Regions from separate parts of the Cellulosimicrobium sp. SH8 genome, predicted to be linked through region 2. Evidence: riboswitches for the same ligand, from Rfam matches in the RefSeq annotation. Region 2 holds a riboswitch; each other region holds the start of a gene.
The links. Region 2 has a riboswitch for thiamine pyrophosphate ahead of NF338_RS20625 (thiamine ABC transporter substrate binding subunit). Riboswitches for the same ligand answer to the same signal wherever they lie in the genome.

Region 1: it holds a riboswitch for thiamine pyrophosphate, as region 2 does, so the genes downstream of both, NF338_RS08830 (ECF transporter S component) here and NF338_RS20625 (thiamine ABC transporter substrate binding subunit) in region 2, are expected to answer to the same signal.
Region 3: it holds a riboswitch for thiamine pyrophosphate, as region 2 does, so the genes downstream of both, thiD (bifunctional hydroxymethylpyrimidine kinase/phosphomethylpyrimidine kinase) here and NF338_RS20625 (thiamine ABC transporter substrate binding subunit) in region 2, are expected to answer to the same signal.

What each region holds. Positions count from the first base shown of each region.
Region 1 covers NZ_JAMXMH010000005.1:150,581-160,868, forward strand. Annotated here, with positions in the region: gene hisS (histidine--tRNA ligase) at 62-1,456, shown strand; gene NF338_RS08815 (M23 family metallopeptidase) at 1,496-2,164, shown strand; gene NF338_RS08820 (energy-coupling factor transporter transmembrane component T family protein) at 2,227-3,015, opposite strand; gene NF338_RS08825 (ABC transporter ATP-binding protein) at 3,012-4,865, opposite strand; gene NF338_RS08830 (ECF transporter S component) at 4,858-5,520, opposite strand; TPP riboswitch at 5,628-5,747, opposite strand; gene NF338_RS08835 (hypothetical protein) at 5,835-6,275, shown strand; gene NF338_RS08840 (Rv2578c family radical SAM protein) at 6,339-8,003, shown strand; gene NF338_RS08845 (DUF1330 domain-containing protein) at 8,031-8,354, opposite strand; gene NF338_RS08850 (hypothetical protein) at 8,378-9,121, shown strand; gene NF338_RS08855 (PPOX class F420-dependent oxidoreductase) at 9,084-9,551, opposite strand; gene NF338_RS08860 (sigma-70 family RNA polymerase sigma factor) at 9,637-10,288, opposite strand, start outside.
Region 2 covers NZ_JAMXMH010000017.1:22,227-32,514, reverse strand. Annotated here, with positions in the region: gene NF338_RS20660 (dihydrofolate reductase family protein) at 1-172, opposite strand, end outside; gene NF338_RS20655 (DUF6069 family protein) at 342-821, opposite strand; gene NF338_RS20650 (sensor histidine kinase) at 1,046-2,296, shown strand; gene NF338_RS20645 (response regulator transcription factor) at 2,386-3,018, shown strand; gene NF338_RS20640 (DUF4235 domain-containing protein) at 3,022-3,345, opposite strand; gene NF338_RS20635 (ABC transporter ATP-binding protein) at 3,414-4,667, opposite strand; gene NF338_RS20630 (ABC transporter permease) at 4,667-6,382, opposite strand; gene NF338_RS20625 (thiamine ABC transporter substrate binding subunit) at 6,450-7,553, opposite strand; TPP riboswitch at 7,636-7,740, opposite strand; gene NF338_RS20620 (ABC transporter ATP-binding protein) at 7,917-8,798, shown strand; gene NF338_RS20615 (ABC transporter permease) at 8,798-10,288, shown strand, end outside.
Region 3 covers NZ_JAMXMH010000010.1:218,603-228,890, reverse strand. Annotated here, with positions in the region: gene NF338_RS15310 (2-isopropylmalate synthase) at 1-462, opposite strand, end outside; gene NF338_RS15305 (FadR/GntR family transcriptional regulator) at 774-1,484, shown strand; gene NF338_RS15300 (ABC transporter ATP-binding protein) at 1,481-2,365, shown strand; gene NF338_RS15295 (quinone oxidoreductase family protein) at 2,375-3,394, shown strand; gene NF338_RS15290 (hypothetical protein) at 3,391-3,672, shown strand; gene thiD (bifunctional hydroxymethylpyrimidine kinase/phosphomethylpyrimidine kinase) at 3,707-4,636, opposite strand; TPP riboswitch at 4,629-4,720, opposite strand; gene NF338_RS15280 (hypothetical protein) at 4,829-5,029, shown strand; gene NF338_RS15275 (YceI family protein) at 5,041-5,715, opposite strand; gene NF338_RS15270 (SDR family oxidoreductase) at 5,981-6,877, opposite strand; gene pheT (phenylalanine--tRNA ligase subunit beta) at 6,874-9,495, opposite strand; gene pheS (phenylalanine--tRNA ligase subunit alpha) at 9,495-10,288, opposite strand, start outside.

The DNA of each region.
Region 1 (10,288 bases), on a different contig from region 2:
CGCCCGTCCGGCGGCCGGGACGGTGCGGACGACCGTGCCGGCGTCTGGGAAGATCTGACCCATGGCCAGGCCCACACCCCTCTCCGGTTTCCCCGAATGGCTCCCCGACGGTCGGATCGTCGAGCAGCACGTCCTCGACACCCTGCGCCGGGTGTTCGAGCTGCACGGCTTCGGCGGGATCGAGACGCGCGCGGTCGAGCCGCTCGACCAGCTCCTGCGCAAGGGCGAGACGTCCAAGGAGGTCTACGTCCTGCGCCGCCTGCAGGAGGAGGCCGGGGACGCCGACGACGCCCGCCGGGACAAGGGCGACAAGCAGCTCGGCCTGCACTTCGACCTCACGGTCCCGTTCGCGCGCTACGTGCTGGAGAACGCCGGGCACCTCGCCTTCCCGTTCAAGCGCTACCAGATCCAGAAGGTGTGGCGCGGTGAGCGCCCCCAGGACGGGCGCTTCCGCGAGTTCACCCAGGCTGACATCGACGTCGTCGGCGCGGGCGAGCTGCCGTACCACTACGAGGTCGAGCTGCCGCTCGTCATGGCGGAGGCGCTCGGCGCGCTGCGCGACATCGGCGTGCCCGAGGTCCGCGTCCTGGTCAACAACCGCCGGGTCGCCGAGGGCTTCTACCGCGGTCTCGGGATCGACGCCGTGGACGAGGTCCTGCGCCAGATCGACAAGCTCGACAAGATCGGTCCCGAGAAGGTGGCCGCGCTGCTGGTCTCCGAGGCCGGGGTCACGCCCGAGCAGGCCGAGGCGTGCCTCGCGCTCGCGGCGATCAGCGGGAGCGACACGGGCGTCGTCGACCGCGTGCGGGCGCTCGCGGCCGAGCACGGCGTGGAGGGCGACCTGCTCGAGACGGGTCTCGGCGAGCTCGGCGCGCTGGTCGAGGCGGCGAGCGTGCGCGCACCCGGCGTCGTCGTCGCGGACCTGAAGATCGCGCGCGGGCTCGACTACTACACGGGCTCGGTCTACGAGACCGTGCTCGTCGGGCACGAGCAGCTCGGGTCGATCTGCTCGGGCGGCCGGTACGACACGCTCGCGTCCGACGGCGCGAACACCTACCCCGGGGTCGGCCTGTCGATCGGCGTGTCCCGCCTCGTCTCGCGCCTGCTCTCGGCGGGCCTGGTCCGGGCGACGCGCTCCGTGCCGAGCGCCGTCGTCGTCGCGGTGACGAGCGAGGAGACGCGCGGTGCGTCCGACGGCGTCGCGACCGCCCTGCGGTCGCGGGGCGTCCCGGTCGAGGTCGCGCCCGCCGCCGCCAAGTTCGGCAAGCAGATCCGCTACGCCGACCGGCGCGGGATCCCGTTCGTCTGGTTCCCGGGGCGCGTCGAGGACGACGGGACGCGCTCGCCCGACCAGGTGAAGGACATCCGCTCGGGCGAGCAGGTGGACGCCGACGCCGCGACGTGGGCGCCGCCCGCCGAGGACCTGCACCCTCGGGTGGTGCCGGCGGGCGCCTGACGGACCGACCGGACGGCGTGCAGGGCGAGGGGAGACGACGTGGCGGACGCGGTCGAGCTCGCCCTGCCGTTCGCGGGCACGTGGCTCGTGCAGAACAGCCCGGCGCGGCGCGTCCCGAGCCACGGGACGCACCTGTTCGCCACCACCTACGCGATCGACTTCGTCGCGGTCCGCGGGCGCCGCACCGCGGACGTGCGCGACTGGCGCACCGCGCTCGGCACCGAGCCGCCCGAACGGTTCCTCGGCTTCGGCATGCCCGTCCTCGCGCCCGGCGCGGGTACGGTCGTCGCGGCGCACGACGGCGAGCCCGACCACGAGGCCCGGCGCTCGCCGTTCGCGCTGCTCGGGTACGCGCTCACGCAGGCGTCCCGGGCGCGTGCCGGCCGCGCGGCGCTCGCGGGGAACCACGTGGTGGTCGCGCTCGACGTCCCGGGCGCGTTCGTGGTCCTGGCCCACCTGCGTCGGGGGTCGGTCGAGGTGCGCCCCGGGCAGCGGGTGACGACGGGCGACGTGGTGGGTCGGTGCGGGAACTCGGGGAACTCGACGCAGCCGCACGTGCACGTGCAGGCCATGGACGGTCCCGACGCGCACGTCGCGCGGGGCGTGCCGCTCGCGTTCCGCAGGTACCGCGAGCACGGGCGCGACGCGGGCGTCCGCGGGGTCGCGCTCGGGGTCCCGGGCGAGGGGACGGTCGTCGAGCCCGTGTGAGGCGGCTCAGCCGGTAGGTCGGCCCGGCGGGCTTGCCCGGGCGCGTCGACGGCGGTGTCGCCTCACGCGGTGAGCGCGCCGATCCCGGTCACCCACCCCCCGAGGACGCCCGCCGCGACCACCGCGCCGGCGACGGCCAGGACGGCGCCCGCCGCGACGACGTCGGGCACGCCGAGCGGGACGGGCCGCGAGGACGTCCGGGGGCCGCAGCCCAGCCCGCGCGACTCGAGCGCGACCGTCAGCCGCTCGGACCGGCGCACCGCACCGACGAGGAGCGCGAAGGCGGCCGCGCCGAGCGACCGTGGCGACCGGGGGAGCCGGCCGGGCCGACGCCGGGGGTCGCGGACCGCCTGGGCGCAGCGGATCGTGTGCCACGCGTCCGGGAGCTCGACGAGGAGGCGGTGCGCGGCGAGCACGGCGAACGTCCAGGTCGCCGGCAGGCGCGCGTGCTGGTGCAGGCTCGTCATGAGGCGGACGGGGTCGGTCGTGAGGACGAGCGCGAGGGACAGCGCGCCCACGAACAGCGTGCGCACCGCGAGCGCCGCGCCGATCGTCAGCCCGTCCGCGCCGACGGTGAGCGGACCCAGCGGGAGGGCGTCGCCGCCGGGCCGGGTGACGACGTTGACGACGAGCAGGCTCGTCGCGAACACCACGAAGGGGACGTGGCCGAGCGCGAGCGTGCGGCCGGGCACCCGGCCGAGCACCAGCAGCGCGGCGACGGTGAGCACCCAGCCGATCGCCGGGGTCGCCGGGTCGGTGACGAGCAGCGCGGCCGTCGACAGGACGAGCACCGTCGCGAGCTTCACCGTGGGGTTCCACCGTTCGAGGACCGTCGGGCGGGGTGCGGTCACGGGATCACCTCCGCGGGGACGGTCGCGGCGGGCGTCGGTGCGCTCACGGGCCCGGTGCCCGGGGCGTTGCGGGCCGCGACCTCGTACCCGGCGTCGCACGCGGTGTCGAGCGCGCGGACGAGCACGCCCGGGTCGACGCCGCGACCGCGGCCCACGCGTGCCCACCAGTCGAGCAGCGGGGGCCGGCGCAGGCCCGCGAGCGCGCACAGCGCGTCGTCGGCGAGCACGGTCGACGGCTCGGCGACCGTGGCGAGCGCGCCGTCCACGACCACGGCGACCCGGTCGGCGACGGCCGCGACGAGCGACAGGTCGTGCGAGACGACGACCACCGCACCGCCCGCGTCGGCGCGCTCCCGCAGCACGCGGGCGGCCGCTGCGGTCTGGGCCCGGTCCAGCCCGAAGGTGGGCTCGTCGGCGAGGAGGACCGGCGGGTCGAGGACGGTCGCGGTCGCCAGGGACAGGCGCCGCTGCTCGCCGCCCGAGAGCCGGTACGGGTTCGCGTCGGCGAGATGCTCGAGCCCGTACGCGGCGAGCGCCCGGTCGACGCGCGCGTCGACGTCGGCGAGCCGCGCGAGCCGGGCCGACCAGGCGACCTCCTCGCGCACCGTGCGGGCCACGAGCTGGTGCTCGGGGTCCTGGAACACCATCGTGGCCGGCTCGCCGGTCGCGGTCGCGACGTCGCCCGTGGTGCGCTCGAGCCCGGCCAGGCCGCGCAGGAGCGTCGACTTGCCGCCCCCGTTGGGCCCGACGACGGCGAGCAGCTCGCCCGCGCGGACGTCGAGGTCCACGCCGCGCACGACGGCCGGGCCGACGTGCCGGGACCGCCCCGCGCGGAGTCCGCCGCGGTGGACGGCGAGGTCACGAGCCCGGAGCGCGACCGGGCGCGCTGCACCGCCCGGGGTCGCGGCCGGGGGCCGGTCCGAGGTCCCCGGGCGCGCCGGCGACGACCGCGCGAGGTGGACCAGCCAGTCGTCGGTCTCGGGGGAGCCGATCGGTCCCGGGGCGCCGGCTTGTTCGAGACGGACCGCGAGCGGCAGCCAGCACCCCCGGTCGGCGAGGTCGCGCGCGTGCTCGCGCAGGACGCGGTCGGTGGGGCCGTGCGCGACGACCCGACCCTCGCGGCCGAGCACCAGGACCGTGTCCGGCAGCGCGCCCAGGTCGTCCAGGCGGTGCTCGACGAGCACGACCGAGCGGTGCCGCGGCGCCGCGTCGTGACCGTCGTCGGGCCCGGGGCGGCGCGCGAGGCCGGTGACGAGCGCCCCGACGTCGTGGGCGGAGGCGGGGTCCAGCAGCGCGGTGGGCTCGTCGAGGACGACGAGCTCCGGGTCGGCGACGAGCGCCGCGGCGACGGCGACGCGCTGCGCCTCACCGCCCGACAGCGCGTGGGTCGGGCGGTCGTGCAGGTGCGCGGCCCCGACGGCGGTGAGCGCCGCGGTCGCGCGGGCGTCCATGGTGCGGGGGTCGGCGCCGCGGTTCTCGAGCGCGAACCGCAGCTCCTCGTCCACGCGCGCCAGGCAGAGCTGGTCACCGGGCCGCTGCTGGACGAGGCCCACGCGCGCGGCGAGTGCGGGCGGCGGCACCTCGCGCGGGTCGAGCCCGGTCACCCGCAGCCGGCCCGCGACGGTACCCGGGAGCGTGTGCGGGACGACGCCGACGAGCGCGCGCAGGAAGGTCGACTTGCCGCACCCCGACGGGCCGAGGACCAGCAGGCTCGTCCCGGCGGGGACGGTGACGTCGACGCCGTCGAGCACGCGGGCGCCGTGGTGCCCGAGGCGCACGGTCAGGCCGTCGGCTGCGACCGCGTCGGGGGCGACGGCGTCGGGCGTGCCCGTGACAGCGTGCTCAGCCACGGCGGGCCGCGCCGATCGCGAACGCGTCGAGGGCGCCTGTGCGGGCGAGCGCGTCGCCGAGGAGGCGGGCCGCGAGGCCGCACAGCACGACGCACGACACGACCTGGACCCCGAGCCGGAGCATCGCGTAGTCCTGCCCGAGCCAGCCGAAGCGCACGGCGTTGAAGGCGAACGTGACGAGCGCGGCGCTCACGCCGGACGCGACGAACACCCACCAGCCGAACCGGCGGTACCTCGTGAGCGCGAACGGCAGCTCGGCACCGACGCCCTGGACCAGGCCCACGACGAGCAGCAGCGGCCCCGCGGGGGAGGTGAGGAAGACGACCTCGACGAGCGCGGCGAGGGTCTCGGCGAGGATGCCGACCCCCGGCTTGCGCACGATGTACGTGGCCAGGGGACCGACGACGATCCACGCGCCCGCGAGGACGTTCGCGGCGAGGTCCGCGAGGGGGCCCATCGCGAGCTGGAGCGGGGCCCAGAGCTGGACGAACGCCCAGTACACGAACCCGAAGACCACGCCCAGGACGGCGATCAGCACCGTCTCGTGCAGCGTCAGCCCGCGACGCCGCGCGAGGCGCCCGTTCGGCGGCTGGTCGGTGGGTACGGCGGCGGCGCTCGGAGTCGCCTGCTGCGGGGTGGTGCGGGGCTCGGCCATGCGGGTTCCCTCCGTCGGGCCCCCGGGGCGAGGGGTGCACGACGGCGCGCCACCGCCGGCCTGCGCGCACGGCCGGGCGCGGGCGCACGGGCACGAGCGCGCAGGGGACGGTGACGTCGGCCCTGCTCCCTTCGCTGGTACGAACCAGATCAGGTTCCACGGGTCTGCAGGAGGGACGGGTGTCCGGCCTGCACTCTCAGCGCTCGTGCGCTCCCCGGGGGCGTTCGGCCCGACCCTAGGCCCTCGGCGCGGCCCGGACAATCCCGGCGTCTCAGCCAGCGGGATGCGTCGCCGGGGCGTGAGAGCGTGGCGGGATGACCACGGACAACGACCCTGCGGCGGTCACGGAGCTCGACCGCCTCGACGAGGCCGTCCGGTCGGCGCCCGCCGGAGACACGACGGCGCAGATCGCCCTCTGGCGGCAGGCGGCCCGGCTCGACACCTGGTTCTTCATCGCGCGCGGCCCCGAGGACCGGCCCCGCCCGTACGCGGTGGCCGCCGCCCAGGGGCCGATGATCTGCCTCTACAGCAGCGCCGGCCGCGCGAAGGAGGCCGCGCTGGCCCTCGGGCTCGCCGCAGAGGGCGACGCCGTGCCGCTCCTCGGGGTCCCGGTGCCGGCCGCGATCGACTACCTCGCCTCCTTCGGTGCGGCCGGCGTCGTCGGGGTGGCGCTGGACCACCCCCGGATCGGGCACCACGTGCCGCTCGCGAACCTGTCCCTGCTCAAGCCGTGGGTCGCAGGGGACGCGGGGTAGGCGTCGTGCGGGCGGCCGTCCCCGGGGCTTGACGTCGAATCGAACACCTGTTCGAATGTGCGGGTGAGGTGGGACGGACAGGCGCTTGGCGCGGACGACGGCGCTCTCCCGGGGCTGGAGCGGGCGGGCCTCGTGCGCAGCGTGCGCACGCCCGACTTCGCGGGCATCACGTTCCACGAGGTGACGGCCAAGAGCGCGCTGTCGAAGGTCCCGGCGATGTCGCGCATGCCGTTCCGCTGGACGGTCAACCCGTACCGCGGCTGCAGCCACGCCTGCTCCTACTGCCTCGCGCCGTCGACGCCGGTGCTGCTCGCCGACGGCACGCAGCGGCCGATCGGGGAGCTGCGCGTCGGCGACGAGATCGTGGGGACCGCACCGCACGGCGCCTACCGGCGCTACGTGCGCACGCGCGTGCTCGACCGTTGGACCACGCGCAAGCGCGCGTACCGAGTGACCCTCGCGGACGGCACGCGCCTCGTCGCGAGCGGCGACCACCGGTTCCTCACCGAACGGGGCTGGCGACACGTCGTCGGCGGGGCCGGTCGCCGCGCCCACCTGGCGCTGGGCGACGCCCTCGTCGGCCCGGGGGCGGCCGCGCTCGCGGACGGGCGGGTCGCGCTCGAGGGCCGCGACGTCACGGGCGACGAGGCGCTGCGCGTCGACTCGCTCGAGGCGCTCGACGGGCCGGGGGAGGAGACCGAGCTCGTCGACATCACGACCGGGACGCGGGACTTCGTCGCCGCCGGGGTCGTGAGCCACAACTGCTTCGCCCGGCCCACCCACCAGTACCTCGACCTCGACGCGGGCGAGGACTTCGACCGCGAGGTCGTGGTCAAGGTGAACGTCGACGAGGTGCTGCGCGCCGAGCTCGCCCGCGCGTCGTGGAGCCGCGAGCCCGTCGCGCTCGGCACGAACACGGACCCCTACCAGCGGGCCGAGGGGCGCTACCGCCTCATGCCGGGCATCATCGACGCGCTCGCGGGCTCCGGCACACCCCTGTCGGTCCTCACCAAGGGCACGCTCCTGCGCCGCGACCTGCCGCTGCTCGTCGACGCCGCGTCGCGCGTCGAGGTCGGGATCGGCGTCTCGCTCGCGCTGCTCGACCCGGCGCTCCAGGCGAGCGTCGAACCCGGGACACCGTCGCCGCGTGCCCGCCTCGACCTGATCCGCGCGGTCCGCGAGGCGGGCCTGCCGTGCGGTGTCATGGTCGCGCCCGTGCTGCCGTGGCTCACCGACTCCACGCGCGCGCTGACCGACCTGCTCGACGCGGTGCAGGACGCCGGGGCTACGGGGGTCACCGTGCTGCCCCTGCACCTCAAGCCCGGAACGCGCGAGTGGTACCTGGGCTGGCTCGCGCGCGAGCACCCGCAGCTCGTCCCCGGCTACGAGCGGGTCTACGCCCGTGGCGCGTACGCCTCGAAGGCGTACCGGTCGTGGCTGTGGGACCGCGTGCGCCCGATGCTCGAGGCGCGCGGCTTCGCGGTGTCCGGACACCGCGGTCCCGCCGGCGTCGAGGGGCGGTACCGCCGGGGCGAGCTCGGGGGCCTCGGCACCGCGGTGCACGACCTCGACCCGCCGACCGACGGCGTCTACCCGACGGGAAGCCTCGCACGGGTCGCCCACGAGCCGGGGGCCCGCCGTGGGCACGACGGGGCGCTCGCGGGCATGCCGGTCGACGGAGGTGGGCTCGACGTCGTCGGTGGGGGAGTCGAGCAGGTCCTGTTCTGACGCCTGCGCGAAGCGGCCGTCGCGGCGTCAGACCGACTGTTCGGTGCCCACCGCGCCGACCCGGACGATGTCCGTCCGGGCCACCGCCCGGTCGCGGACGTCCGCCAGCGCCCTGCGCGCGGGGTCGGCCAGGTATGCGGCGAGCGCGTCGTCGTCCGGCATCTCGATGACCTGGACCTCGGTCGGCAGCGCCGCGTCCTGACCGGGCAGCGCCCGCACGCGCGACAGGACGCGTCCACCGTGCACGGGGACCAGTGCAAGGACGTCGTCCTCGTACCGGCTCAGCAGGTCGGCGTTGCCCTCGGTCGGCCACAGCAGGACGCACAGGGTCACCGGGTCGGTCACAGTCACGCGACGCACCTTACGCTCGTGCGATGAGGCACCCGAGCGACAGTCCGCGCGACGAGCCCGGCGGCCGGTCGCCGTCCTGGATGCCGACGGCGGCGACCCCCTTCGGGACCGTCCGGTCCCGCGGCGTCGGGCTGCCTCGCGGCGAGGTGCGCGCGGAGCCGGGGCCGCTGCCCTCGGGTGCTCGCCGCGTCCGTGTCGTCGGTGAGGACGCTGAGGTCGACGTCGTCCACGGCACCTTCGACGGGTCGGTCCCGGAGGGCTACCCACCCCTGATCGCGGCTTGGGGAGTCGTCTGGACGGTGAGGGCGCACCGGAACCTTCCTGCCTTCGGCGTCGGTGTCGGGGTGGACCGGGTCCCGTCCCGGTGCGAGGCGGCTCCCGACGAGGGCCAGGACCTCTGCGCGGTGTCGATGGACGACGGCATGACGGAGCTGACGATCGGCGGAGAGGACGACGACGCCCTGTGGCGGCGGGCGTACTCCGGCGACCTGTTCCCACGACGGTGGGCGCGGGAGGCACCGGTGCCCGAGCTGGGGTGCGAGGACCCCCGCCTGCCCTCGTCTCGGGTGCTCGAAGGCGCGCGTGGGGTGCGGTGGCGGCTGCCCGGGCTGGACGCCGGGGAGGAGTGCGTCGTGCACGCCGCCGTGGCGTGGTCGACGCTGGACCCCGAGCGCCCGTCCACGTGGTTCGCGGTCGACGTCGGGACGCGATGGCTGCTCGACGAGCTTGTCAGCCCTCGGCGAGACGCGCCGGGAAGCCGCCGGTAGCGACCGGGCCCCAGCGCGTGATCGTCAGGCGCACGAGCGACTTGCCCTGCGTGACCATCGCCGCGCGGTACTCGTCCCAGTCCGGGTGCTCACCGCTGATGGAGCGGTAGTAGTCGACGAGCGGCTCGACGGACTCCGGAAGGTCGATCACCTCGGCGTCGCCGTCGACCTGGACCCACGGGTCGGAGAAGCGCTCGCCCAGCGAGAGCAGCGACGCGCGCGGGTCGCGGCGTGCGTTGACCGCCTTCGCGCGCTCCGGGTACGTCGACACGACGACCCGGCCCGCGTCGTCGACCCCGTACGTCACCGGGCTGAGCTGCGGCCGCCCGTCGGCGCGCGTCGTGACGAGGACGCCGTCGTGCCGGGACCGCAGGAACTCCTCGAGCTCCTGGCGCTCGACCCTGCGGTTGGTGGCGATGGTGCGGGCCACGGGAGGCCTCCTCGTACGGTGCGGTAGGGATACCGCACGACCCTATCTCCGCGCGGAACCGCGACCGGTTCGACGAGCGCCGACGTCAGGGCGCGGCCTCGAACGCCCTGCCGACCGGGGTCGCGACACCGCCCGGACCGTAGAGCCCGGAGCGCAGCGGACCGTCCTCGGCGGGCAGCCCGAACCACGCGTACCGGTGGACGTAGTCGAGCCCGGCGAGCATCCGTGCCGCCTGCGCGAGGAACTCCGCCTGCTCGTCCTCGCTCGCGTGCCGCACGCCCTGGGAGAAGTCGATGAGCGCCACCTCGGTGAGCCAGATCGGCTTGCCGTACCGCGCGTGGACCGCCTCGAGGTACCGCCGGAGCTGGTCGGTCGCCCGCGAGGCGTCGAAGTCGCCGCCGTACCAGTGCAGCGTCACGAAGTCGACGCGGTACCCGCGCTCGTCGGCGCCGCGCAGGAAGCGGTCGAGCCACCCGTCGGGCGCGTCGCCTCCCCACGCGACCGCGGGGCTGCCGAGCACCTGTCCCGTGGCCTCGAGCCGCGGCCACAGCGCGAGCGCCTCCTCGACGCTCATCTCGGCCTGCCCGGCGAGGTCCGGTTCGTTGAACCCGAGCAGGTAGCGTCCCTGGGCCGCGGCGCGCGCGAGGTTCTCGTCCGTCACGTGGTCGCGGCCCCAGATCATCGGGACGAACTCCACCCCCGACGCGGCTCCCGGCCCGGGGTCGGTGCCCCAGGTG
Region 2 (10,288 bases):
CCGCGAAGCTGTCGTAGGTGACCCGCCCGAGGAGCAGCGCGTCGACGTCCTGGTAGTCCTCGTCGACGGCGGCCGCCATGTTGTCGTCGAAGTACGGGAAGTGCCACGCCGGGTCGACCTCGGCGACGCCGTCGAGCGAGAGGAACAGGGTGGACACGAGCGTCGCGGTCATGGGGTGGCCTTCCGGTCGAGGACGAGACGACGGGGCAGACCCTCGCGCCCGCGCGAACTCATCGTCCCGCCGAGCACGACCTCGCGCGCGGTCGAGCACGACGTTGCTGCCGTGATCCGGCGGATACCGACAGCAACGTCGTGCTCGACTGATCCCGGGGGCCGGGGGGTCAGCGGCGGAGGGCCAGCGTGAGGGTCAGGCCGACCGCGAGGTGCTCGACGGCGAGGAGCGCCACCGCGGCAGGCGTCACCGCGCCGAGCGGGCCGAGCAGCGAGACGAGCAGCACGACGGCGCACGTCACGAGCCACGCGAGCTCGCCCCGGCGGGGCCGACGGGACGCCAGCCGGCCGAGCAGGGCGCGCACGCCCCAGGCCGCGTACCCGACGACGAGCGCCGTGACGACCGCGGCCTCGACCCCGACGGTCTGGGTGCCGGTCGCGGTGCGCACCTCCGGGTCGACGCCGAGCGCCGTCCCGACGAGCAGCACCGCCGCGGCCACGACCGCGGCGACGAGCGGGACGGACCAGCGGGGGACGCGGCGCCGGGCCGGTGCGGCTCCCGCGACCTGCCGTCCGACGGCCGCGGCGGCCGGGCCGGGGTGGCGCGGGACGTTCGAGGTGCCGTTCGAGGTGGTCGGCGTCGTGGACATGACACTCCTCCTTCGTCACGCGACGGTGCCGCGTGGCTCTCGCGACCGGGGCCGCGGCCGGCGGGGTGCCGACGTCCCTACGCTCGCCGGGGCACGGCGTCGGCCGCACCGGCCGGACGTCGACGGCCGTCCCGACCCCCGTCGGTCCCCGACCCTCCCGCCGGACCGCGACCCCCGACCTTGGTCGGTGGTCGCCCGCCGCGCCGCCCCCTAGCGTCCGGAGCATGACCACACCGACCGACTGCCCCCCGCTCGCCCGGCGCCCCGTCCTCGCGACGGCCGCCGCCCGCCGGGACGGGAACCGCCCGCTCGTCCCCTGGTGGACGTTCGCCGTCGCGTGGCTCGCCGTCGCCGCGCTCACCGTGCTCGCGACCGCCGGGATCGTCGGTCAGGACGCGCCCGGCGCGGGCACCTGGCTCGACGTCCTCGTCGCGGTCCTCGCCCTCGCGGCGCTGCCGCTCCTGTGGTCGCGGGCTCCGCGCAACGCCCCCGTGCTCGGCGCCCTGATCCTCGCGTCGCTCGCCGCGTACTCGGGTGCGGCGACCCCCGCCTCGACGGTCGCGACCCTGCAGGTCGCGCGCTGGTACCCGGCGCGCACGGCGGTCCCGGTCGCCGTCGCCGGGTTCCTGGGCCACGCCGTGCAGGCGCTGTGGCGGCCGCAGGCGCTGCCGCTCGGCTGGTGGCTCCTGTGCGACCTCGCGGTGCACGCCGCCCTGCTCGGCTGGGGCCTGTACTGGCAGGCGCGGGCCCAGCTGATGTGGTCGCTGCGCGACCGGGCCCGGCGCGCCGAGCGCGAGCAGGAGCGTCGCGTCGCGGAGGCGCGGGTCGCGGAGCGCACGCGGATCGCCCGCGAGATGCACGACACCCTCGCCCACCGGCTCTCGCTCCTCGCCGCGACCGCGGGGGCGCTCGAGTACCGCCCCGACGCCGACCCGGCGCAGCTCGCCCGCGCCGCGGGCCTCGTCCGGGCCGGGGTGAGCTCCGCGCTCGGCGACCTGCGCGACGTCGTGCGGGTGCTGCGCGCCGACCCCGACGACGTCGACGGGGGCGCCCCCGCACCCCAGCCCACGCTCGACGACGTCGACCGCCTCGTCGCCGAGGCGCGCGAGGCGGGCGGCGACGTCACCTACGAGCGATCGGGGTCCGTGGACGTGCCGCGGACCGTCGAGGTCGCGGCCTACCGCGTCGCGCAGGAGGGGCTGACGAACGCCCGCCGGCACGCGCCGGGCAGCCCCGTCGCCCTGCGGGTCGCGGCCCGGGCGGGCGAGGTGCGCGTCACCGTGTCCGACGGCGGCCCGCGCCTCGTCGCGGTCGGCGGCGCCGTGGGAGGGGCCGTGGGAGGGTCCGTCGAAGATGGCACCGGCACCGGGCTCGTCGGGCTGCGCGAGCGCGTCGACCTGCTCGGCGGGACCCTCGACGCCGGGGCGCGGGACGACGGGTTCGTCCTCGATGTCCGGCTACCGTGGGACGCGTGAGCGACCAGGGTGGACGCGCCGCCGATGCGCGCGGGAACGGGCGGCACGACGACGGAGGGGACGCGCGCGGCGTGCCACGGACCCGGCTCGTGATCGTCGACGACGACGCGCTCGTCCGCGCCGGCCTGCGGCTCATGCTCGACGGCGCGCACGGCATCGAGGTGGTCGGCGAGGCCGCGGACGGGGCCGAGGTCACGGCCGTGCTCGACGCGCACCCGACCGACGTCGTGCTCATGGACCTGCGCATGCCCCGGGTCGACGGGATCGAGGCCACGCGGCGGGTGCGGGCGCGGGCGGCCGCACCCGCCGTCGTCGTGCTCACGACGTTCGACAGCGACGAGGAGGTGGTCGGCGCCCTGCACGCCGGGGCGTCGGGCTACCTGCTCAAGGACATGCCGCCCGAGCGGATCGTGTCGGCGGTCCGCGCGGCGGCGGCGGGCGAGCCGGTGCTCTCGCCGGAGATCGCGCGGCGCCTCATGACGTCGGTCGCGGACGCGGGCGGCGAGCGCGACCGTGCCCGCGCGGCGCTCGACGCGCTCACCGGCCGGGAGCGCGACGTCGCGGTCGAGCTGGGCCGCGGCGCGGCGAACGCCGAGATCGCGGCGGCCCTGTTCCTCAGCGTCCCGACGGTCAAGGCCCACGTGTCGAACGTGCTGCTCAAGCTCGGACTGGAGAACCGGACGCAGGTCGCGCTGCTCGTCCACGCCGCCGGCCTCGACTGACGGTCAGTCGCCCGGCCACTCCCCCGTCCAGCGCTCGAACGCCCGGGCGCCGCCGCGGTCGATGAGCGCCTTCACCGCGGCGAAGATCGCGCCCTGGATCAGCGCCGCGACGAGGATCTCGCGGAGCCGGTACTCGGACTCGAGCGGCTTGGGCGCGTCGCTCCGGTGCCCCGGGGTCACGCGCTTGTAGACCTGCTTGAACACCTGCCCCGCCACGAGCCCGCCCACGATCGAGCTGGCGAGCCCCACGGGGCGGTAGAGGATCTTCGCGGCCTTGCCGCCGGTCTTCTCCGGGGGATGCGTCCCCGCCGTCACGTCGTCGCTCATCACTCGACGCTAGGACGGCTGCCGCTCTCTCGCCCGTCGCACGACGGCGAGCGCCGTCCGCGAGGGCGTCAGCCCGGGACGACGGCGCAGCCCGCCGGGTCGGGCGCGACGTGCACCCGGGCACCGGGCTCGGGCCCCTCGTCGACGCCGCCCGATCCGCCGGTGCCGGCGAGCGCCACGAGGCGGGCCGGTGCGCCGGGGTCGGTGCCGGGGAGGACGACGTCGACCGTGATCTCGACCGCACCCCGCCGGAACACGCTGCCCACGACCGTCGCGACCCACGTGCCAGGGCCCGACGACGCCGAGCCGCCCTGGGCGTCGGACGCACCCGACATGCCGACCACGCGCAGCCCGCGCGGCCCGATCGCGAGCAGCTCGTCCGAGCCGTCGTACGCAGAGTTGTCGGCGCCTCGTCGGTCCAGGGAGCGACCTGCTGCTGACAGCTCGGCGGGGACGAACGCCTGGTAGCCGAGGAACTCCGCGACGCGGCGTGAGGCGGGGGCGCGCCACAGGCCCTCGGGCGGCGCGACCTGGAGGGGCCGGCCGGCGTCCATGACGGCCACGCGGTCGGCGACGGTGAACGCCTCGTCGTGGTCGTGGGTGACGAAGACCGCCGTCGTGCCGGTGGCCCGCAGCGCCTCGCGCAGGTCGAGCGCGAGGCGCTCGCGCAGCCCGCGGTCGAGCGCGGACAGCGGCTCGTCGAGCAGGAGCAGCCGGGGCCGCGGAGCGAGCGACCGCGCGAGCGCGACCCGCTGGCGCTCTCCCCCGCTGAGCGTCGCGACGGCGCGCCGCTCGTACCCGGCCAGCCCGACGACGTCGAGCAGCTCGGTCACGCGTGCGTCGCGCGCGGCGCGGGTCAGGCCCGCGATCCCGTAGGCGACGTTCCCCGCGACGTCGCGGTGCGGGAAGAGCTGGCCCTCCTGGAACATGAGGCCGAACCCGCGGCGGTGCACGGGGACGCCCGTGAGGTCGCGGCCGTCCCACGCCACGGACCCCGACGCGACCGGCTCGAGCCCCGCGACCGCGCGCAGCAGGCTCGACTTGCCGCACCCGCTCGGCCCGAGCAGGGCGAGCACTTCGCCAGGCGCGACGTCGAGCGTGACGCCCGCGACCGCCGTCGTGCCGGGGTCCGTGCGTGCGCCCCCGTCGTAGCGCACGACGACGTCGCGCACCGCGAGCCCGGCACCCTCCGCGGGCACTTGGTCGGGCACCGAGGCGGGCACCGCGGCGGGCACCGAGGCGGGCACGGCGTCGGGCGCCGCGTCGGTGCGCGAGGGCTCCGGCGCGCCCGCGCGCGCCGGGGCGGGGTCGGTCTGCACCATCAGAACTCTCCTCCGGGTCGGTCGCCGCGCAACCGCTCGGCGAGCAGCATCACGGTCGCGGTGAGCAGCGCGAGCACGACGCTCGCCGCGAGCGCCATGCCGTAGTTCTCGGCCCCGGGACGCCCGATGAGCCGGAAGATCACGACGGGCAGCGTGGCGCTGTCCGGGCGGGCGAGGAACGACGTCGCGCCGAACTCCCCGAGCGAGACGGCGAACGCGAACCCGACCGCGAGGCCGAGCGACCGTGCGGCGATCGGCCCGTCGACCGTGCGGAACACGCGCCCGGGGGCGGCGCCGAGCGTCGCCGCAGCCTCGCGCAGGCGCGGGTCGATCGCGCGCAGCGTCGGCAGGACCGTCCGCACGACGAGCGGGATCGCGACGACCGCCTGTGCGATCGGCACCAGGAGTCCCGACGTGCGCAGGTCGACGTCGAGGCCGAGCGGCCGGTCGAGCGTGAGGAGGAACCCGAAGCCGACGGTCACCGCAGACACCCCCAGCGGGAGCATGAACACCGAGTCCAGCACGGAGATCGCGCGACGGCCCCCGCGCGAGCGCGGGCGCCGCGACACGACGAGCGCCACGAGACCGCCGATCACCACCGCCAGCACGGTCGCGAGCGCCGCCGTGCGCAGCGAGTTGCCCGCCGCCTCCCACACGGTGACGGACAGCGCGTTGCGCCCGCCCGTCGTGCCGAGGTTCGCGTAGTTGTCGAACCCCCAGCCGCCGCCCGGGACGCGGAACGAGCGCACGACGAGCGTGCCGAGCGGCAGTCCGACCAGCACGACGACCACGGCCGCGGTGAGCGCCGCGGGCGCGAGGTCGCCCGTCGGGCGGCCGTCGCGCCACAGCCGCAGCGGGTGCGCCGACGATGCCGACGAGGACAGGTTCAGAGCTCGCTCGCGCCGCGCCCGCGTGCGGTTCGCGACGGTGAGCGCCGCAGCGACGACCACGAGCTGCACGACCGAGAGCACCGCCGCGGTGCGCAGGTCGAGGAACTGGGTGGTCTGGATCCAGATCTCCGTCTCGATGGTCCCGTAGCGGATCCCGCCGAGCACGAGGACGACGCCGAACGCCGTCGCGCAGAAGAGGAAGACGATCGACGCGGCGCTCGCGATGGCGGGAGTCAGCGCCGGGAGGGTCACGGTGCGGAACGCGCGCCACGGCGTCGCGCCGAGCGCCCGCGCCGCCTGCTCGGCGCGCGGGTCGAGGTGCTCCCACAGCCCGCCGACCGTGCGGACGACGACCGAGTAGTTGAAGAACACGAGCGCGACGACGATCGCCGCGAACGTCTCGTCGAGCCGCAGGAACCCGAGCGGGCCGCCCTGCACGAGCAGCGACCGGAACGCGACGCCGACGACGACGGTCGGGAGCACGAACGGCACGGTGACGAGCGCGCGCAGGACCCTCCGCCCGGGGAACCGGCACCGGTACAGCACGTACGCCCCGGGCACGCCGAGCAGCACCGAGAACGCCGTGCCGAGCACCGCCTGCCAGAGCGTCAGCCCGAGGATGCGCCACGTCCGGGGCTCGGAGAACACCTCCGCGAACCCCGACAGGTCGAGACCGCCGTCGTCCCCGACGAACCCGCGCGCCACGAGCGTGACCACCGGCCACGCGAAGAACACCCCGAGGAACACCAACGGCACCGCCGCCGCCAGACCCCACAGGGCCGCGCGCCCGACGCCGCCCCGCCGGACCGCCCGGTCCCTCACCACGGCTCTACCTCGGCCGACCAGGGCTCTACCTCGCGGAGGAGAACCCTGGTCGTTCGCGACACGGGGGTCAGTCGACGACCGTCGCCGTCCATGCCTTGATCCACTCGTCACGGTGCGCCGAGATGTCGGCGGGGGCGACCTCGAAGGGCTCGTCGGCGAGCGGGGCGAACTCGGCCCAGCCGTCGGGGAGCGCGACGGAGTCGTCGGCGGGGTACATGTACATCTGACCGGGCACGTCGGCCTGGAACGCCTCGCTCACGAGGAAGTCGACGAGCTGCTGCGCGCCCTCGGGGTTCTTCGCGTTCGCGAGCACGCCCGCGTACTCCACCTGGCGGAAGCACGTGTCGAGCAGGGCACCGGTCGTGGACGCGGAGCCGTCCTCGGTGAGCGTGAACGCGGGCGACGTCGAGTACGACAGCACGAGCGGGCGCGGCCCGGCGCCCTCGGAGCCGGAGAAGTCGACGTAGTAGGCGTCGGACCAGCCGTCGACGACCTTGACGCCGTTGGCGCGCAGGTCGGTCCAGTAGTCCTCCCATCCGTCCTCGCCGAACGCGCCGACGGTCGCGAGGAGGAACGCGAGACCGGGCGACGACGTCGCGGGGTTGGTCACGACGAGGAGGTCCTCGTACTCCGGCTTCGCGAGGTCCTCGAGCGAGACGGGCTCCGGGATCCCGGCGTCGGCGAACCATGTGTGGTCGACGTTGACGCAGACGTCGCCGAGGTCGACGGGCGTCAGCTCTCCCCCGTCCCCCACCGTGTACTGCGCGGCGGAGTCCGCGAGGTCGGCCGGCGTGTACGGGTCGAGCACGCCCTCGTCGATCGCGCGCGACGCGAACGTGTTGTCGATCCCGAACACGACGTCGCCCAGCGGGGAGTCCTTCGTGAGGATCAGCTGGTTGACGAGCGCGCCGCCGTCGCCGGGAGCGACCTGCTCGACGGTGAGCCCGCTCTGCTCCTCGAACGCGGCGAGGACCTCGTCGCTCACGGCGAAGGAGTCGTGGGTGACCAGGGTGACCGTGCCCCCGGTGCCCGACGACGCGTCGTCGCCTCCCGAGCCTGACGTGGCGTCGTCGCCGCTGCCGCACGCGGCGAGCGCGAGGAGGGCGAGGGTCGTCCCCGCGCCGGTGACGAGGGACCAGGCCCGGCGGGTGCGGGCGGTCGTGCGCTGCATGTGTCCTCCCAGGACGTTCAGGAGGGGTCCACCGGCTCGCACGGCCCGTGCTCGGGCGAGCGCGGGAGACCGCACGAGCAGGTGATCGAGATTCCCGACTTCCTCCACCGGTGCTAACCGGATCAGGTTCGAGGGTCTGCGGTGGTCCGCACTCTCAGCTCCTCCAGGAGCTCCCCTGTCGTTCACCTCGAGCCTACACCGGGCCGCCCCTCGGGAATCCCCCTGAGAGAACCCTGAGAGCGGCCCTGCGGCGACCGGGGAAGGGTCCGGGCCGGTCCCCGATGCCCGGGGGTGCACCCCCGCGGGAGGGTCGAGACGACCGGTCCGGGATCCCCGGCCGACGACGCAGGAGGAGAAGGACCGATGAGCAGCAGACCTGGGACGACGGGTGCGACGACGACCGTCGTCACGTCCGCGGAGCACGCCACGGGAACCGCAGGAGCCTCCGGGACCACGCCGGAGCGTCCCGTGATCGCCACCGCGCGGGGCCTCGTGAAGACCTACGGGCGCGGCGAGGCGACGGTGCGCGCACTGGACGGCGTCGACGTCGACCTCGAGCGGGGGCGCCTGACCGCGATCATGGGCCCGTCCGGGTCGGGCAAGTCGACCCTCATGCACTGCCTCGCCGGGCTGGACTCCCCCACGGCGGGGACCGTCGTCGTGGACGGCGAGACGGTCTCGGCGATGAGCGAGCGGCGCCTGACGCGGCTGCGGCGCACGCGCATCGGGTTCGTCTTCCAGTCGTTCAACCTCGTGCCGACGCTCACGGCGGAGGAGAACATCGTGCTCCCGCTCGCCGTCGCGCGCCGGCCCGTGGACCGGGAGTGGTTCGACCGCGTGGTCGACGCCGTCGGCCTGCGCCCGCGGCTCGGGCACCGCCCGGCGGAGCTCTCGGGCGGGCAGCAGCAGCGCGTCGCGTGCGCGCGGGCGCTCGTGTCCCGGCCGGCGGTCGTGTTCGCGGACGAGCCGACGGGCAACCTCGACTCGCGCGCCGCCGCCGAGGTGCTGGGCTTCCTGCGCGCCTCGGTGGACGACCTCGGCCAGTCCGTCGCCATGGTCACGCACGACCCGACGGCGGCGTCGTACGCGCACCGCGTGCTGTTCCTCGCGGACGGGCGGCTCGTGACCGAGCTGCGCGACCCCACGCCGCAGGCCGTCCTCGACACGCTCGGCGCCCTCACGCCGGCGGCGCCGACGGGCGCGCACGCCGCCCCGGCCGCGTCCGAACCGGCGGCCGTCCGATGATGGGCCGGATCGCGCTGCGCGGCGTGCGCGCGCACGGCGCACAGCTCGTGCTGTCCGTGCTCGCGGTGACGATCGGCGTCGCGTTCGTCACGGGCACGTTCGCGCTGCGCGCGATGCTCGCGTCGACGTTCGACGGCATCGTCGCGTCGTCGATCCAGGCCGACGCGTACGTGCGCGGCGCGTCCGCCGCCGGGTCCGCGCTCGAGGACCCGGCGCAGCTCGGCGGCTCCCGGAGCCTGGTCCCGGCCGACCTGGCCGGCACGCTCGACGAGCGGGACGACGTCGACCTCGCGCTCGCGGAGGTGAGCGGCCCCGCCGTCCTCGTGGGCGCCGACGGCACCGCCGTGCTCAGCACGCAGGCGCCGAGCATGGCGATCGGGTACGACCCGCGCGACCCCGGGCCGCGCGTGGTCGACGGCCGGGCGCCGGAGAACGGCAGCGAGGTCGCGCTCGAGTCCGCGACGCTCGAGGCGTCCGGGCTCGCCGTGGGCGACACGACCGACGTCGTGCTCGGCGACGCGGTGCACCCCGTGCGCGTGGTCGGCGAGCTCTCGCTGTCCGCGCCGATGGCGGGTGCGACGATCGTCCTGCTCGACACGACGACCGCCGCGATGACGTACGCGCCGGATGGCATGGTGCCGTCGATCGCCCTGTACGCCGCCGACGGCGTCTCGCCCGAGACGCTGCGCGACGCCGTCGCGGGGGCGCTCCCCGGCGACGCCGAGGCCGTGACGGGCGCGGAGCTGCGCGACGAGACGAGCAGCGCCATCGCCGACCAGCTCGGCTTCGTCTCGACGTTCCTGCTCGTGTTCGCCGCGCTCGCGCTGTTCGTCGGCACGTTCATCATCACCAACACGTTCGCGATGCACGTGCGCCGCCGCACGCGCGAGCTCGCGCTCCTGCGCGCCGTCGGGACGTCGCCCGCCCAGGTGTTCGCCTCGGTGCTGGGGCAGGCCGCGGTCGTCGGGGTCGTCGGGGCGGTGCTGGGCGTCGCGGCCGGGTTCGGGCTCGCCGAGCTCGCGCGGGCCGGGCTCGGCGCGGTGGGCATGGAGCTCGCCGGGTCGCTGCCCGTGACGACCGTCGGGATCGTGGTCCCGCTCGTCGTCGGGGTCGTGGTGTCCGTCGTGGCGGCGGCCCTGCCCGCGCGCCACGCGGCGCTCGTCCGGCCCGTGGAGGCGATGCGGGCCGACGTCGTGCGGCCCGCCGGTCCGGGCGTCGCCCGGGTGGTCGCGGGGACGCTGACCATGCTCGCAGGCACCGGGCTCGTGGTGGGCGCCGCGGCGGTCGGGAGCGGCGGGGCACCGCTCCTCGGCCTCGGCGCGGTCGGGGTGATCGCGGGCGTGCTGCTGCTCTCCCCGCTCGCGGTCGGCCCCGTGCTCGGGGTCCTCGCCGCGCCGTTCGTCGCGCTGGTCCGGCCGCTCGGCGGGCTCGCGCGCGGCAACGTGACGCGCCAGCCGCGCCGCACGGCCGCGACCGCCGGGGCGCTCGTC
Region 3 (10,288 bases), on a different contig from region 2:
CGTGACGAGACGCGCGAGGTCCTCGCGGTCGCGGCCGAGGACGACGTCGCGCCAGACGGGCGCGGTCGCGGTGTACACGTGGACGACGACGGGGTTGCGCAGCCCACGAACGGCCTCGAACGTGCGCGCTATGAGGTCCGATCGCGCCGCGGTGAACACGACGACCGTGACGTGCTCGGGCGCGAGGTCGGTCTCGGCGAGCAGGCGCACGAAGTCGAAGTCGGTCTGCGACGCCGACGGGTAGCCCACCTCGATCTCGGTGTAGCCCATGGCGACGAGCAGCTCGAAGAAGCGGCGCTTGCGCGCCGGGTCCATCGGCTCCGCGAGCGCCTGGTTGCCGTCGCGCAGGTCGACCGGGACCCACAGCGGTGCCTGGGTGAGGCGGCGCGAGGGCCAGCGGCGGTCGGGCAGCTCCGGCACGTCGACCTGGGCGTGGACGTCGGCATAGCGGAACGAGGGCATGCGCGAGGGGCGCTGGCGGTTCCAGGAGGGCCTGGCCTCGCCCCCGTCGGTCGGGAGGACGGTCGAGGCGTCGGTCCAGGGATCGGTCGAGACGTCGGGGGTGCGCGCGGCGGAGGTGGGAGCGGTCATGGTCTGTCCTTCGGGTCGCGCCCCGCGAGGGCGGGGCGGTGGGCGACCGGCGCGCGACGGTTCCCCACGGCGGGGAGCCGGTCCGGTCAGACCCCGCCGTGGCGCCGAAGGAGGAGCGCCGTCCAGGACATGCCGGGTACGCTAGCGCCGAACAAGTCCTCAGACAACCTGAGAGGTAATCCATGAACGCGCTGCAGCGGCGCCCCCTCGCGGACCAGGCGGCCGAGCTCCTGCTCGACCGCGTGCGCTCCGGCGTCTGGCCCCTCGACCACCGGCTGCCCGGCGAGCAGACGCTCGCGACCGAGCTCGGCGTCGGGCGCTCGACCGTCCGCGAGGCGATCCGCCAGCTCGCGGGGCGCGGCGTGCTCGACAGCCGGCAGGGGTCGGGCGTGTACGTCGTGTCGACCGACACCGCGGACGACTGGGACGAGGTGCTGCGCCGCGGGGAGATCGTCGACGTGCTGGAGGTGCGCGCCGCGCTCGAGGCGGAGGCCGCGGGCCTCGCCGCCACACGCCGCACCCCCGCCGACCTCCGGGCGATGACGACGGCGCTCGCGCGTCGCGGGCAGGTCCCGGCGACGTCGTCGGCCGCCGAGTACGTGGACGCGGACCTCGTCTTCCACCGGGCGGTCGTCGACGCCGCGCACAACGCGGTGCTGGGCGAGCTGTTCGCGACCTTCGTCCCACGACTGCGCCGCGCGATGGTCGCGATGGTCGACCTCGACCGTGCGGGCGAGGCGCACCGGCACGACCAGGACGCGCACGAGGCGATCCTCGACGCGGTGCGCGAGCGCGACGCCGTCCGCGCGTCCGCGGCGGCGCGCAAGCACCTCGCCGCCGTCCACGCGAAGGTCGCCGGTCGCGGCGCCGGCGCAGCGGGTGGCGAGCGGTGAGCGCGGAGGTCCTGTCCCTGCGCGGCGTCGACCTGGTGCGGGAGGGGCGGGCGATCCTCGACGGCGTCGACCTCGTCGTCCGGGCGGGCGAGCACTGGGCGCTGCTCGGCCCGAACGGGGCGGGCAAGAGCACGATCCTCGGGCTCTGCGGGGCGCGCCGCCACCCGACCCGGGGCACGGTCCACGTGCTCGGCGAGCGCCTGGGCCGCGTGGACATCCAGACGTTGCACCGCCGCATCGGCCACGTCGACCCGCGTCACGACCTGCGCTCGCCGCTGACCGTGCTCGAGGTGACCCTGACCGGTCTCACGGGGACCGTCGACTGGCGCCCGCGCTGGCAGCCGACCCCGGACGAGGTCGACCTCGCCCGGGGCCTCGTCGCCGACCTCGGTCTTGCCCACCGCGCGCACGACCCCTGGCCGACGCTCTCCCAGGGCGAGCGCGGGCGAGCGCTCGTGGCGCGCGCCCTCCTGCCCGATCCCGCCCTCCTGCTGCTCGACGAACCGTCCACCGGGCTCGACGTCGCCGCGCGCGAGCAGCTCCTCGAGACGCTCGACGCCGTGCGCGCGACCCGGCCGCACGTCGCCTCGGTGCTGGTGACGCACCACCTCGAGGAGCTGCCGACCACGACCAGCCACGCGCTCCTGCTCGCGCACGGCCGCGTCGTCGTCGCGGGAGCCGCGGAGGACGTGCTCGTCACGGAGCACGTCACGCGCTGCTTCGACCACCCGGTGCACGTCGAGCGCCGGTTCGGGCGCTGGCACGCGACGGCCGGGCACGCGCGTCCGCCCCGCCTCGTCGGCGACGACGCGGCCGCCCTCGGGACGGCGTCCCGCGCCGTGGCAGACCCGGCTGCGGCCCCGGCAGCCGCTCGACCCTAGGCTGGGGCCATGCACGCGATCGTGGCCCGCGCGGCGGGCGGCCCCGACGTCCTGGAGTACACCGAGCTGACCGACCCCTCGCCGGGTCCCGGGCAGCTCCTCGTCCGGTCCGCCGTGGCGGGCGTGAACTTCATCGACACGTACAAGCGCTCGGGCGTGTACGCGATGGAGTACCCGCACGTCGTGGGCAGCGAGGGGGCGGGCGTCGTCGCCGGGCTGGGCGACGGCGTCGAGGGGTTCGCCGTCGGCGACCGCGTCGTGTGGACCGAGGCGCCGGGGTCGTACGCGGACCTCGTCGTCGTGGACGCGGCGCAGGCGCTGCACGTCCCCGACGCCGTGTCGCTCGAGGACGCGACCGCCGTCGCGCTCCAGGGCCTCACCGCGCACTACCTGTGCACGTCGTCGTACCCGGTCCGCCCGGGCGACCGGGTGCTCGTGCACGCGGGCGCGGGCGGCGTCGGGCTGCTCCTGACCCAGATGCTCGTCGCACGCGGGGCGCACGTGATCTCGACGGTCTCGACACCCGAGAAGGCGGAGCTGTCCCACGGCGCGGGCGCCGAGCACGCGATCCAGTACACGGCGTTCGCGGACCTCACCGCCGAGCTGCCCGAGGTCGTGCGCGGGCTCACGGGCGGCGAGGGCGTCGCGGCGGTGTACGACTCGGTCGGCAAGGACACGTTCGACGCGTCGCTCGCGTCGCTGCACCGCCGGGGCACGCTCGTGCTCTACGGGGGCTCGTCCGGCCAGGTCCCGCCGTTCGACCCGCAGCGCCTCAACGCGGGCGGGTCGCTCTTCCTCACGCGCCCCAAGCTCGCCGACCACACGGCGACGCGGGCCGAGCTCGTCGAGCGCGCGACCGAGGTGCTGGGCGCGGTCGCGGGCGGCACGCTGCACGTGCGCGTCGGCGCCACGTTCCCGCTCGCCGACGCCGCCGACGCGCACCGGGCGCTGGAGGGCCGCGCGACCACGGGCAAGGTCCTGCTCGTCCCTGACGCAGCGGCACGGGCCGCGGGCGCGGGCACCGCGTGAGCTGGGACTGGGTGCCCGCGCGGCCGGGCGAGGAGGACGGGTCCGACGGCGGCCCCTCCCCCGCCCTGCGCCGCGCCGTGACGGTCCTCGCCGTCCTGCTCACCGCGGCGTTCGCCGTGTACTGGGTGACGGTCGGCCTCCGCCAGCAGGCGGACGCGTGCGTCGCCGACCGCCCCGAGGGCGTCGCGATCCGTGACGTCGACACGCGGTGGCGCTGGTCCCCGCCGGGCTACGACTGCGTCTACGCGACGGCTGAGGAGGACGTCGCACGCGCCTGACCCACGTGCCGATGGCTCGTGCGCGGGTCGGCGCTCAGTGCGACGCGACGGGCGACGTCGCGTGCAGATGGTCGACCGGCCCGCGGCCCGTCCCGACCCGCAGCGCGGCACCGGCCCGCAGCGCGGCCGTGAGCCACTCCTTGGCGTCGCGCGCGGCATCCTCCCAGCCGTCGCGCTGCGGTCGCAGGGCTGCGAGCGCCGCGGAGAGCGAGCACCCCGTGCCGTGGGTGTGCGGCGTGTCCACGCGCACCGCGTCGAACGTCGCCACCACCGACGCCGTGCCCAGGGTCGTCCCTGGCACCACGAGCGCGTCGGGCGACGTCGCGCCCGTGAGGTGACCGCCCTTGAGCAGCACGACGGCGCGGCTGGTCCCCGCGTACGACGTCGCCTGGCGCAGCGCGTCGTCCCACGTCGTGGCGACGTCCTGCCCGGCGAGGACGGCCAGCTCGGGGAGGTTGGGGGTGACGACGTGGGCCCGCGCCGCGAGGTCGCGCACGGCCTGCTCCGCGCCCGCGTCGAGCAGGCGGTGCCCCGACGTGGCGACCATGACGGGATCGAGGACCACCCAGGGCCGCGGGAGACCGACGCGGGCGCGGGCGGTGGCGAGCGCGTCGAGCCACGCCCCGATCTCGCGCGCGTTGGCCTCGTCGGCCACCATGCCGATCTTCACGGCGTCGATCTCGACGTCGTCGGACACCGCGTCGAGCTGTTCGCGCAGGAACGCGGGTCCGGGGACGTGCACGGACCGCACGCCGTGCGTGTTCTGCGCGACGAGCGCCGTCGTGACGGCCATGCCGTAGGCGCCGTGCGCGGCGAAGGACTTGAGGTCCGCCTGGATGCCCGCGCCCCCGGTCGGGTCGGTCCCGGCGATCGAGAGGACGCGCGGACGCGAGGGGCGGGCACCGGTCCTGCTGTCGGGACCGGGCGGGCAGGCGGGGTCGTGCTGGGGCAGGGCGAGCGTCATCGCCGGACATCCCTTCGCTGGTACGAGCCAGAGCAGGTTCGACGGGTCTCATCTCAGCCCTCGCGGGCACCCCGTGTCGCTCGCCATGCTACGTCCTGGGCGCCGGAGGGTTTCACCCGTTCTCGTGCGCGAGAACTCGTGCGCGACGGCGTCCTCCTGGGTATGCCGCACGACCGACCCTCCCGCCGCCCCGTGCCGGGCTCCGCGACGCCGCTGCGTCGTCCGGTCCCCGCCCGCTGGACGACCGTCGACCGCCGCGGCCGCCGCGTCGTGCTCACCGGCGTCGTGACGCACGAGGACGGCGACCGTGTCGCCTTCGAGCACGCCCACCCCGTGCGCGGCGTGTGGCACGTCTGGGTCGCCCGTGCGGCGGTCGTGCGCGACGCACCCTGACGGACCGGACGTCAGGCCTGGTGGATCGCCTCCCCCGCGATCTCGAGGCCGATCTTCTTGCCGACGAGGAACCCCCCGGTCTCGAGGAGCACGTTCCAGACGAGGCCGAAGCTCTCGCGGTCGATCTCGGCCGCGGCGTGGAAACCGAAGATGTCCCGGCCGTAGGGGTCGCGGCGCGCGCCCCCGTACTGCATCGACAGCGTGGTCCGGTGCGTGACGCCCCGGACGGTGAGCAGCCCGTCGACGAGGAAACGTCCCGCCTGCGCCGCCCGCGGCTGCACCCGCTCCGGCGCGAGCTCGGCACGCTCGGGCGAGCGGTTCCGCAGCCGCGCCCACGCGAGGATCTGGTCCTGCTGCTCGCCCTGCCACGTGACCGACGTGCTGCGGAACTCGATCGTCGGGTAGGCGTCGACGTCGAGGAAGTCGGGGCTGCGCAGGTGCGCGTCGCGCTCCTCGTGGTGGGTCGTGAGGCTCGCCGTCTCGATGGTCGCGGAGACGGCGGACGCGAGCGGGTCCTCGCCGACCAGGATCGTCGCGCGCGCCCGGGTGAACTCGCCCCGGACGGGCGACACCATCATGTGCATCCCGGTGAACCCGATGCGCTTGTGCGCCTCGTCCAGGGCGTAGGTACCGGCCTCGGGAACGGTGAGGCCGTTCCACTGCCGGACAGGGCGTGCCGTCGTCATCCGTCGCTCCCAGGCGTCGTCGAGCCGCGACGTCGGTGTCCGCCCGGTACTTGGTCAGGTGTCCAGGACAGCATCCCCGATGAGTGAGTGAAGTTTCAACCAGATGCCGGGTGATCTCCCCCGCGCACGCGCCGTCCACGGCCCCTGGGAGCCGCAGTCCCTGGGCGCACGAGCGCCGCCCGACCCGGAGAGGTCGGACGGCGCTCGTCGAGCTGCGGCGGGTCCGCGACGCCCCCGGGTGGTCGCGTCCGGCGCCGACGGGACCTCAGCGCGCCGGGAGCTCTCCCGGCATCGGGTCGTCCGCGCCCCAGCGCGTGACGCGCAGCCGCCGCGCGTCGGGGCCGGGCAGGGCGTCTCCGCGGTCCAGGGCCTCCTCGGCCGCGGCGCGCAACGACTCCGGGGAGTCGTGCGTCACGCGCACGAACGCGCCGGAGAACGCGTCGAGCTCGCCGCGCGCGATCGCGACGACCATCTCGACCGTACGCTCCACCGGGGTCCACTCGGTGCGGCCCTCGTGCATGACCATCGACGCCGTCATGTCGGTCTGCACGACCCCCGGCGAGACCTCGAAGGTGCGCAGCCCGCGCGCGAACCCGGACCGGTGCAGGTTCGCGCCGAGCCGCAGGAGCGCCGTCTTGCTGGCGTTGTACGCGCTCGCACCGTCCATGTCGTGCGAGCCCGCGCCGCTGTTGAGGTCGACGACGCGGCCACCCCCGCGCGCGAGCATCCCCGGGACGACGGCGCGCGCGAGGAGGAAGGGTCCGCGCACGTTGGTCTCGACGATCGCCCACCACTCGTCGGGGTCCGCCTCCCAGAGCGGCACCTCGGCGTCCACGCGACCCGCGTTGTTGACGAGCAGGTCGACGCTCCCGAGGGCGTCCTGTACGTCCCCGACCGCCGCCGCGACCGCCGCGGCGTCCGTGACGTCCGCCGTGACCACGACCGCGCGCCCCGCACCGCTGTCGGTCAGGGCGCCGATCTCGTCCGCCACGCCCGCGAGCCGGTCGGCGTCGCGCGCGAGGAGCGCGACGTCGACCCCGGCCGCGGCCAGGCCGACCGCGATCGCGCGGCCGATGCCGCGCGACGCGCCGGTGACGAGCGCCGTCCGGGCGGGCGCGACGGTGCCCGCCGCGCCCACCAGGCCCGCGTCGTCAGCGCTCACGCCCGCAGCTCCGCGCCCACGCGCTCGCGCGCGGCCGTCACGGCACCCTCGCGGACGCGCGCGACGTCGTCCGCCGTCAGCGTGCGGTCGGCGGCGCGCAGTCGCAGCGAGAACGCCAGCGACTTGCGCCCGGCGCCGACCTGCTCGCCGGTGAAGACGTCGAACAGCGCGACGTCCTCGACCAGGTCCCCGGCACCGTCGACGATCGCGTCGCGCAGCGCCTGCGCGGTCACGCCGGCGTCCACCACGAACGCGAGGTCCTCCTTGGCGGCCGGGAAGCCCGAGACGGGCGTCGCCTGCACGGGCTCGTCCGACGAGGCGGCGACGACCGCGGACAGGTCGACCTCGAACGCCACCGTGCGCGCGGGCAGGCCGAGGTTCTCCAGCACCTTGGGGTGCAGCTCGCCCGCGTGCCCGACCACGGTCCCGTCCGCGAGCTCCAGGCGCGCGCAGCGGCCCGGGTGGAACGGGGCGCGCGCCGTGTCGGCCACGACGGACACATCGGCGCCCACGTGGAGGCCGGCACGCTCCACCACGAGCCGGGCCGCCGCGAGCGCGTCGGTCCAGTCCGCGGCACGGCCCGCTCCCCACCAGCCGGCGCGCACGCGGCGACCGACGAGGACGCCCGCCACGTGGCGCGGCTGCGCCGGGAGCGACGCGTCGATCGCGGCGAGCTGGTCGTCGGACGGCCGGACGCCGCCCGGCAGCGCGGGCGCTGCGGGCGCTCCCGCCCGCGGGTGCGTCACGAGGCCCACCTCGAACAGCGCGACGTCGCCCAGCCCGCGGCCGACGTTGCGGCGCGCGGTCTCCAACAGCGTGCTCAGGAGGTCGGTGCGCATCAGCGGCCGGTCGTCGGCGAGCGGGTTGAGCAGGCGCAGCGCCCCGCGGCGCTCGTCGTCCGCGGGCAGGCGCAGCGCGTCGAGCTCCGCGTCCCCGACGAACGGGTAGCTCAGCGTCTCGACGAACCCGTCCTCCGCGAGCGCCCGGGCGACCGACCGGCGCACGCGCTGCTCGCGCGTGAGCCCGCGACCGCCGGGAGCGGCGGGCAGCAGGGACGGGATCTCGTCGTAGCCGACGAGACGCGCGACCTCCTCCACGAGCTCAGCGGGCTCCGTGAGGTCGGGCCGCCACGACGGCGGGGTCACCACGAGCACACCCGTGGCGTCCACGTCGTCCGCCTCGACCGTGCACCCGATCGCGCCGAGCGTCCCGACGACCTGCTCCAGCGTGTAGGGCACCCCGACGAGGCGCGCGGCCTCGCCCACGGGGAGCCGGATCGCGGTGGGCGCGGCGACGCGGTCGAGGTCGCTCACGGCCGGGTCCGCGGTCCCACCGCCGAGCTCGACGAGGAGGTCGACCACGCGCTGCGCCGCGACCGCGGGCAGCAGCGGGTCGACGCCGCGCTCGAACCGCTTCGCCGCCTCGCTCGACAGCTTGTGGCGGCGCGACGTGCGCGCGACCGTCACCGGGTCGAAGTGCGCGGCCTCGACGAGCACGGCCGTCGTCGTCGGACCGACCTCCGAGGAGGCCCCGCCCATGACGCCCGCGAGCCCGAGCACGCGCGACGCGCGCGCGCCCTCGGGGCTGTCCGTGATGAGCAGGTCCTCGGGGTCGAGCGCTCGGTCCGCGTCGTCGAGAGTCACCAGACGCTCGCCCGGTGCGGCGCGACGCACGACGATCGGCGCCGCGACCTGCTCGAGGTCGTACGCGTGCAGCGGCTGGCCCAGGTCGAGCATGACGTAGTTCGTCACGTCGACCGCGAGCGAGATCGGCCGCATGCCCGACGCCGTGAGCCGGCGCTGCATCCACGCGGGGGTCTGCGCCGCGGGGTCGATCCCCCGCACGACCCGCGTGACGAAGCGGTCGCACCGGACGACGCCGTGGACCGGCGCCGCGTCGTCCACCTCGACGGGGAAGCCGTCGGGCGTCGCGGCGGGCGGCGGGGTCGGCAGCGAGCCCGGCAGGCCGGGGTCGGTGAAGCGCGCGCCCGTCGAGTGCGAGAACTCGCGCGCGACGCCGCGGTAGGAGAACGCGTACCCGCGGTCCGGCGTCACGTTGATCTCGAGCACCTCGTCACCGAGCCCGAGCAGCGCGACGGCGTCCTGCCCCGGGGTCAGGTCCTCGGCCGCGTACCCGAGCCGCGGCAGCACGATGATGCCGTCGTGGTCCTCGCCGAGCCCGAGCTCGCGCTGCGAGCAGATCATGCCGTCGGACACGTGCCCGTACGTCTTGCGGCTCGCGATGGCGAACGGCCCGGGCAGGACGGAGCCCGGCAGCGCGACGACGACGAGGTCGCCCGGCGCGAAGTTGTGCGCGCCGCACACGATGCCGCGCGCGCCGCCGGCCGGCACGTCGGCGGGGTCGACGCCCTTGATCTCGGCGACGTTGTGCTCCGGGCCGACGTCGACCAGGCACCAGTTGATCGTCTTGCCGTTCTTCTGCGGCTCGGGCGTCATCTCCACGACGCGCCCGACGACGAGGGGACCCGTCACGGCAGCACCGTGGATCGCCTCCTCCTCCAAGCCGACGCGGACGAGGTCGGCGGCGAGCCGCTCGGCGGTGAGCCCCGCGGGCAGCTCGACGTGGTCGCCCAACCAGTCGATGGCGACGTAGGGCATCAGATCTCCGTTCCGAACTGGGCGGAGAAGCGCACGTCGCCCTCCACCATGTCGTGCATGTCCGCGATCCCGTGGCGCAGCATGAGCGTGCGCTCGATGCCCATGCCGAACGCGAAGCCCGAGTACACGTCCGGGTCGACCCCGACGGACCGCAGCACGTTCGGGTTGACCATGCCGCAGCCGCCCCACTCGATCCAGCCGGGCCCGCCCTTCTTCTGCGGGAACCACAGGTCCATCTCGGCGCTCGGCTCGGTGAACGGGAAGTAGCTCGGTCGCAGGCGCGTGCGCGCCTCGGGGCCGAACATCGCGCGCGCGAACGCGTCGAGCGTCCCCAGCAGGTTCGCCATCGTCAGGCCCTCGTCGATCGCCAGGCCCTCGACCTGGTGGAAGACGGGCGTGTGCGTGGCGTCGAGCGCATCGGTGCGGAACGTCTTGCCCGGGCACGCGACGTACAGCGGCACGCCGCGCTCCAGGAGCGAACGCGCCTGCACGGGTGACGTGTGCGTGCGCAGCACGAGGTTCGACGGGGCGTGCGGACCGTCCGGTCCCTCGGCCGGGCCCGCGACGTAGAACGTGTCCTGCATCTGCCGCGCCGGGTGGTCGACGCCGAAGTTCAGCGCGTCGAAGTTGAACCACTCGGCCTCGACCTCGGGTCCTTCGGCGATCTCCCAGCCGAGGCCGACGAAGAAGTCGGCCACGCGCTCCTGGAGCGTCTCCAGCGGGTGCCGCGCGCCCGCGGGCACGCGGTCGACCGGGAGCGTGACGTCCACGGCCTCCTCGACGAGCACGCGCT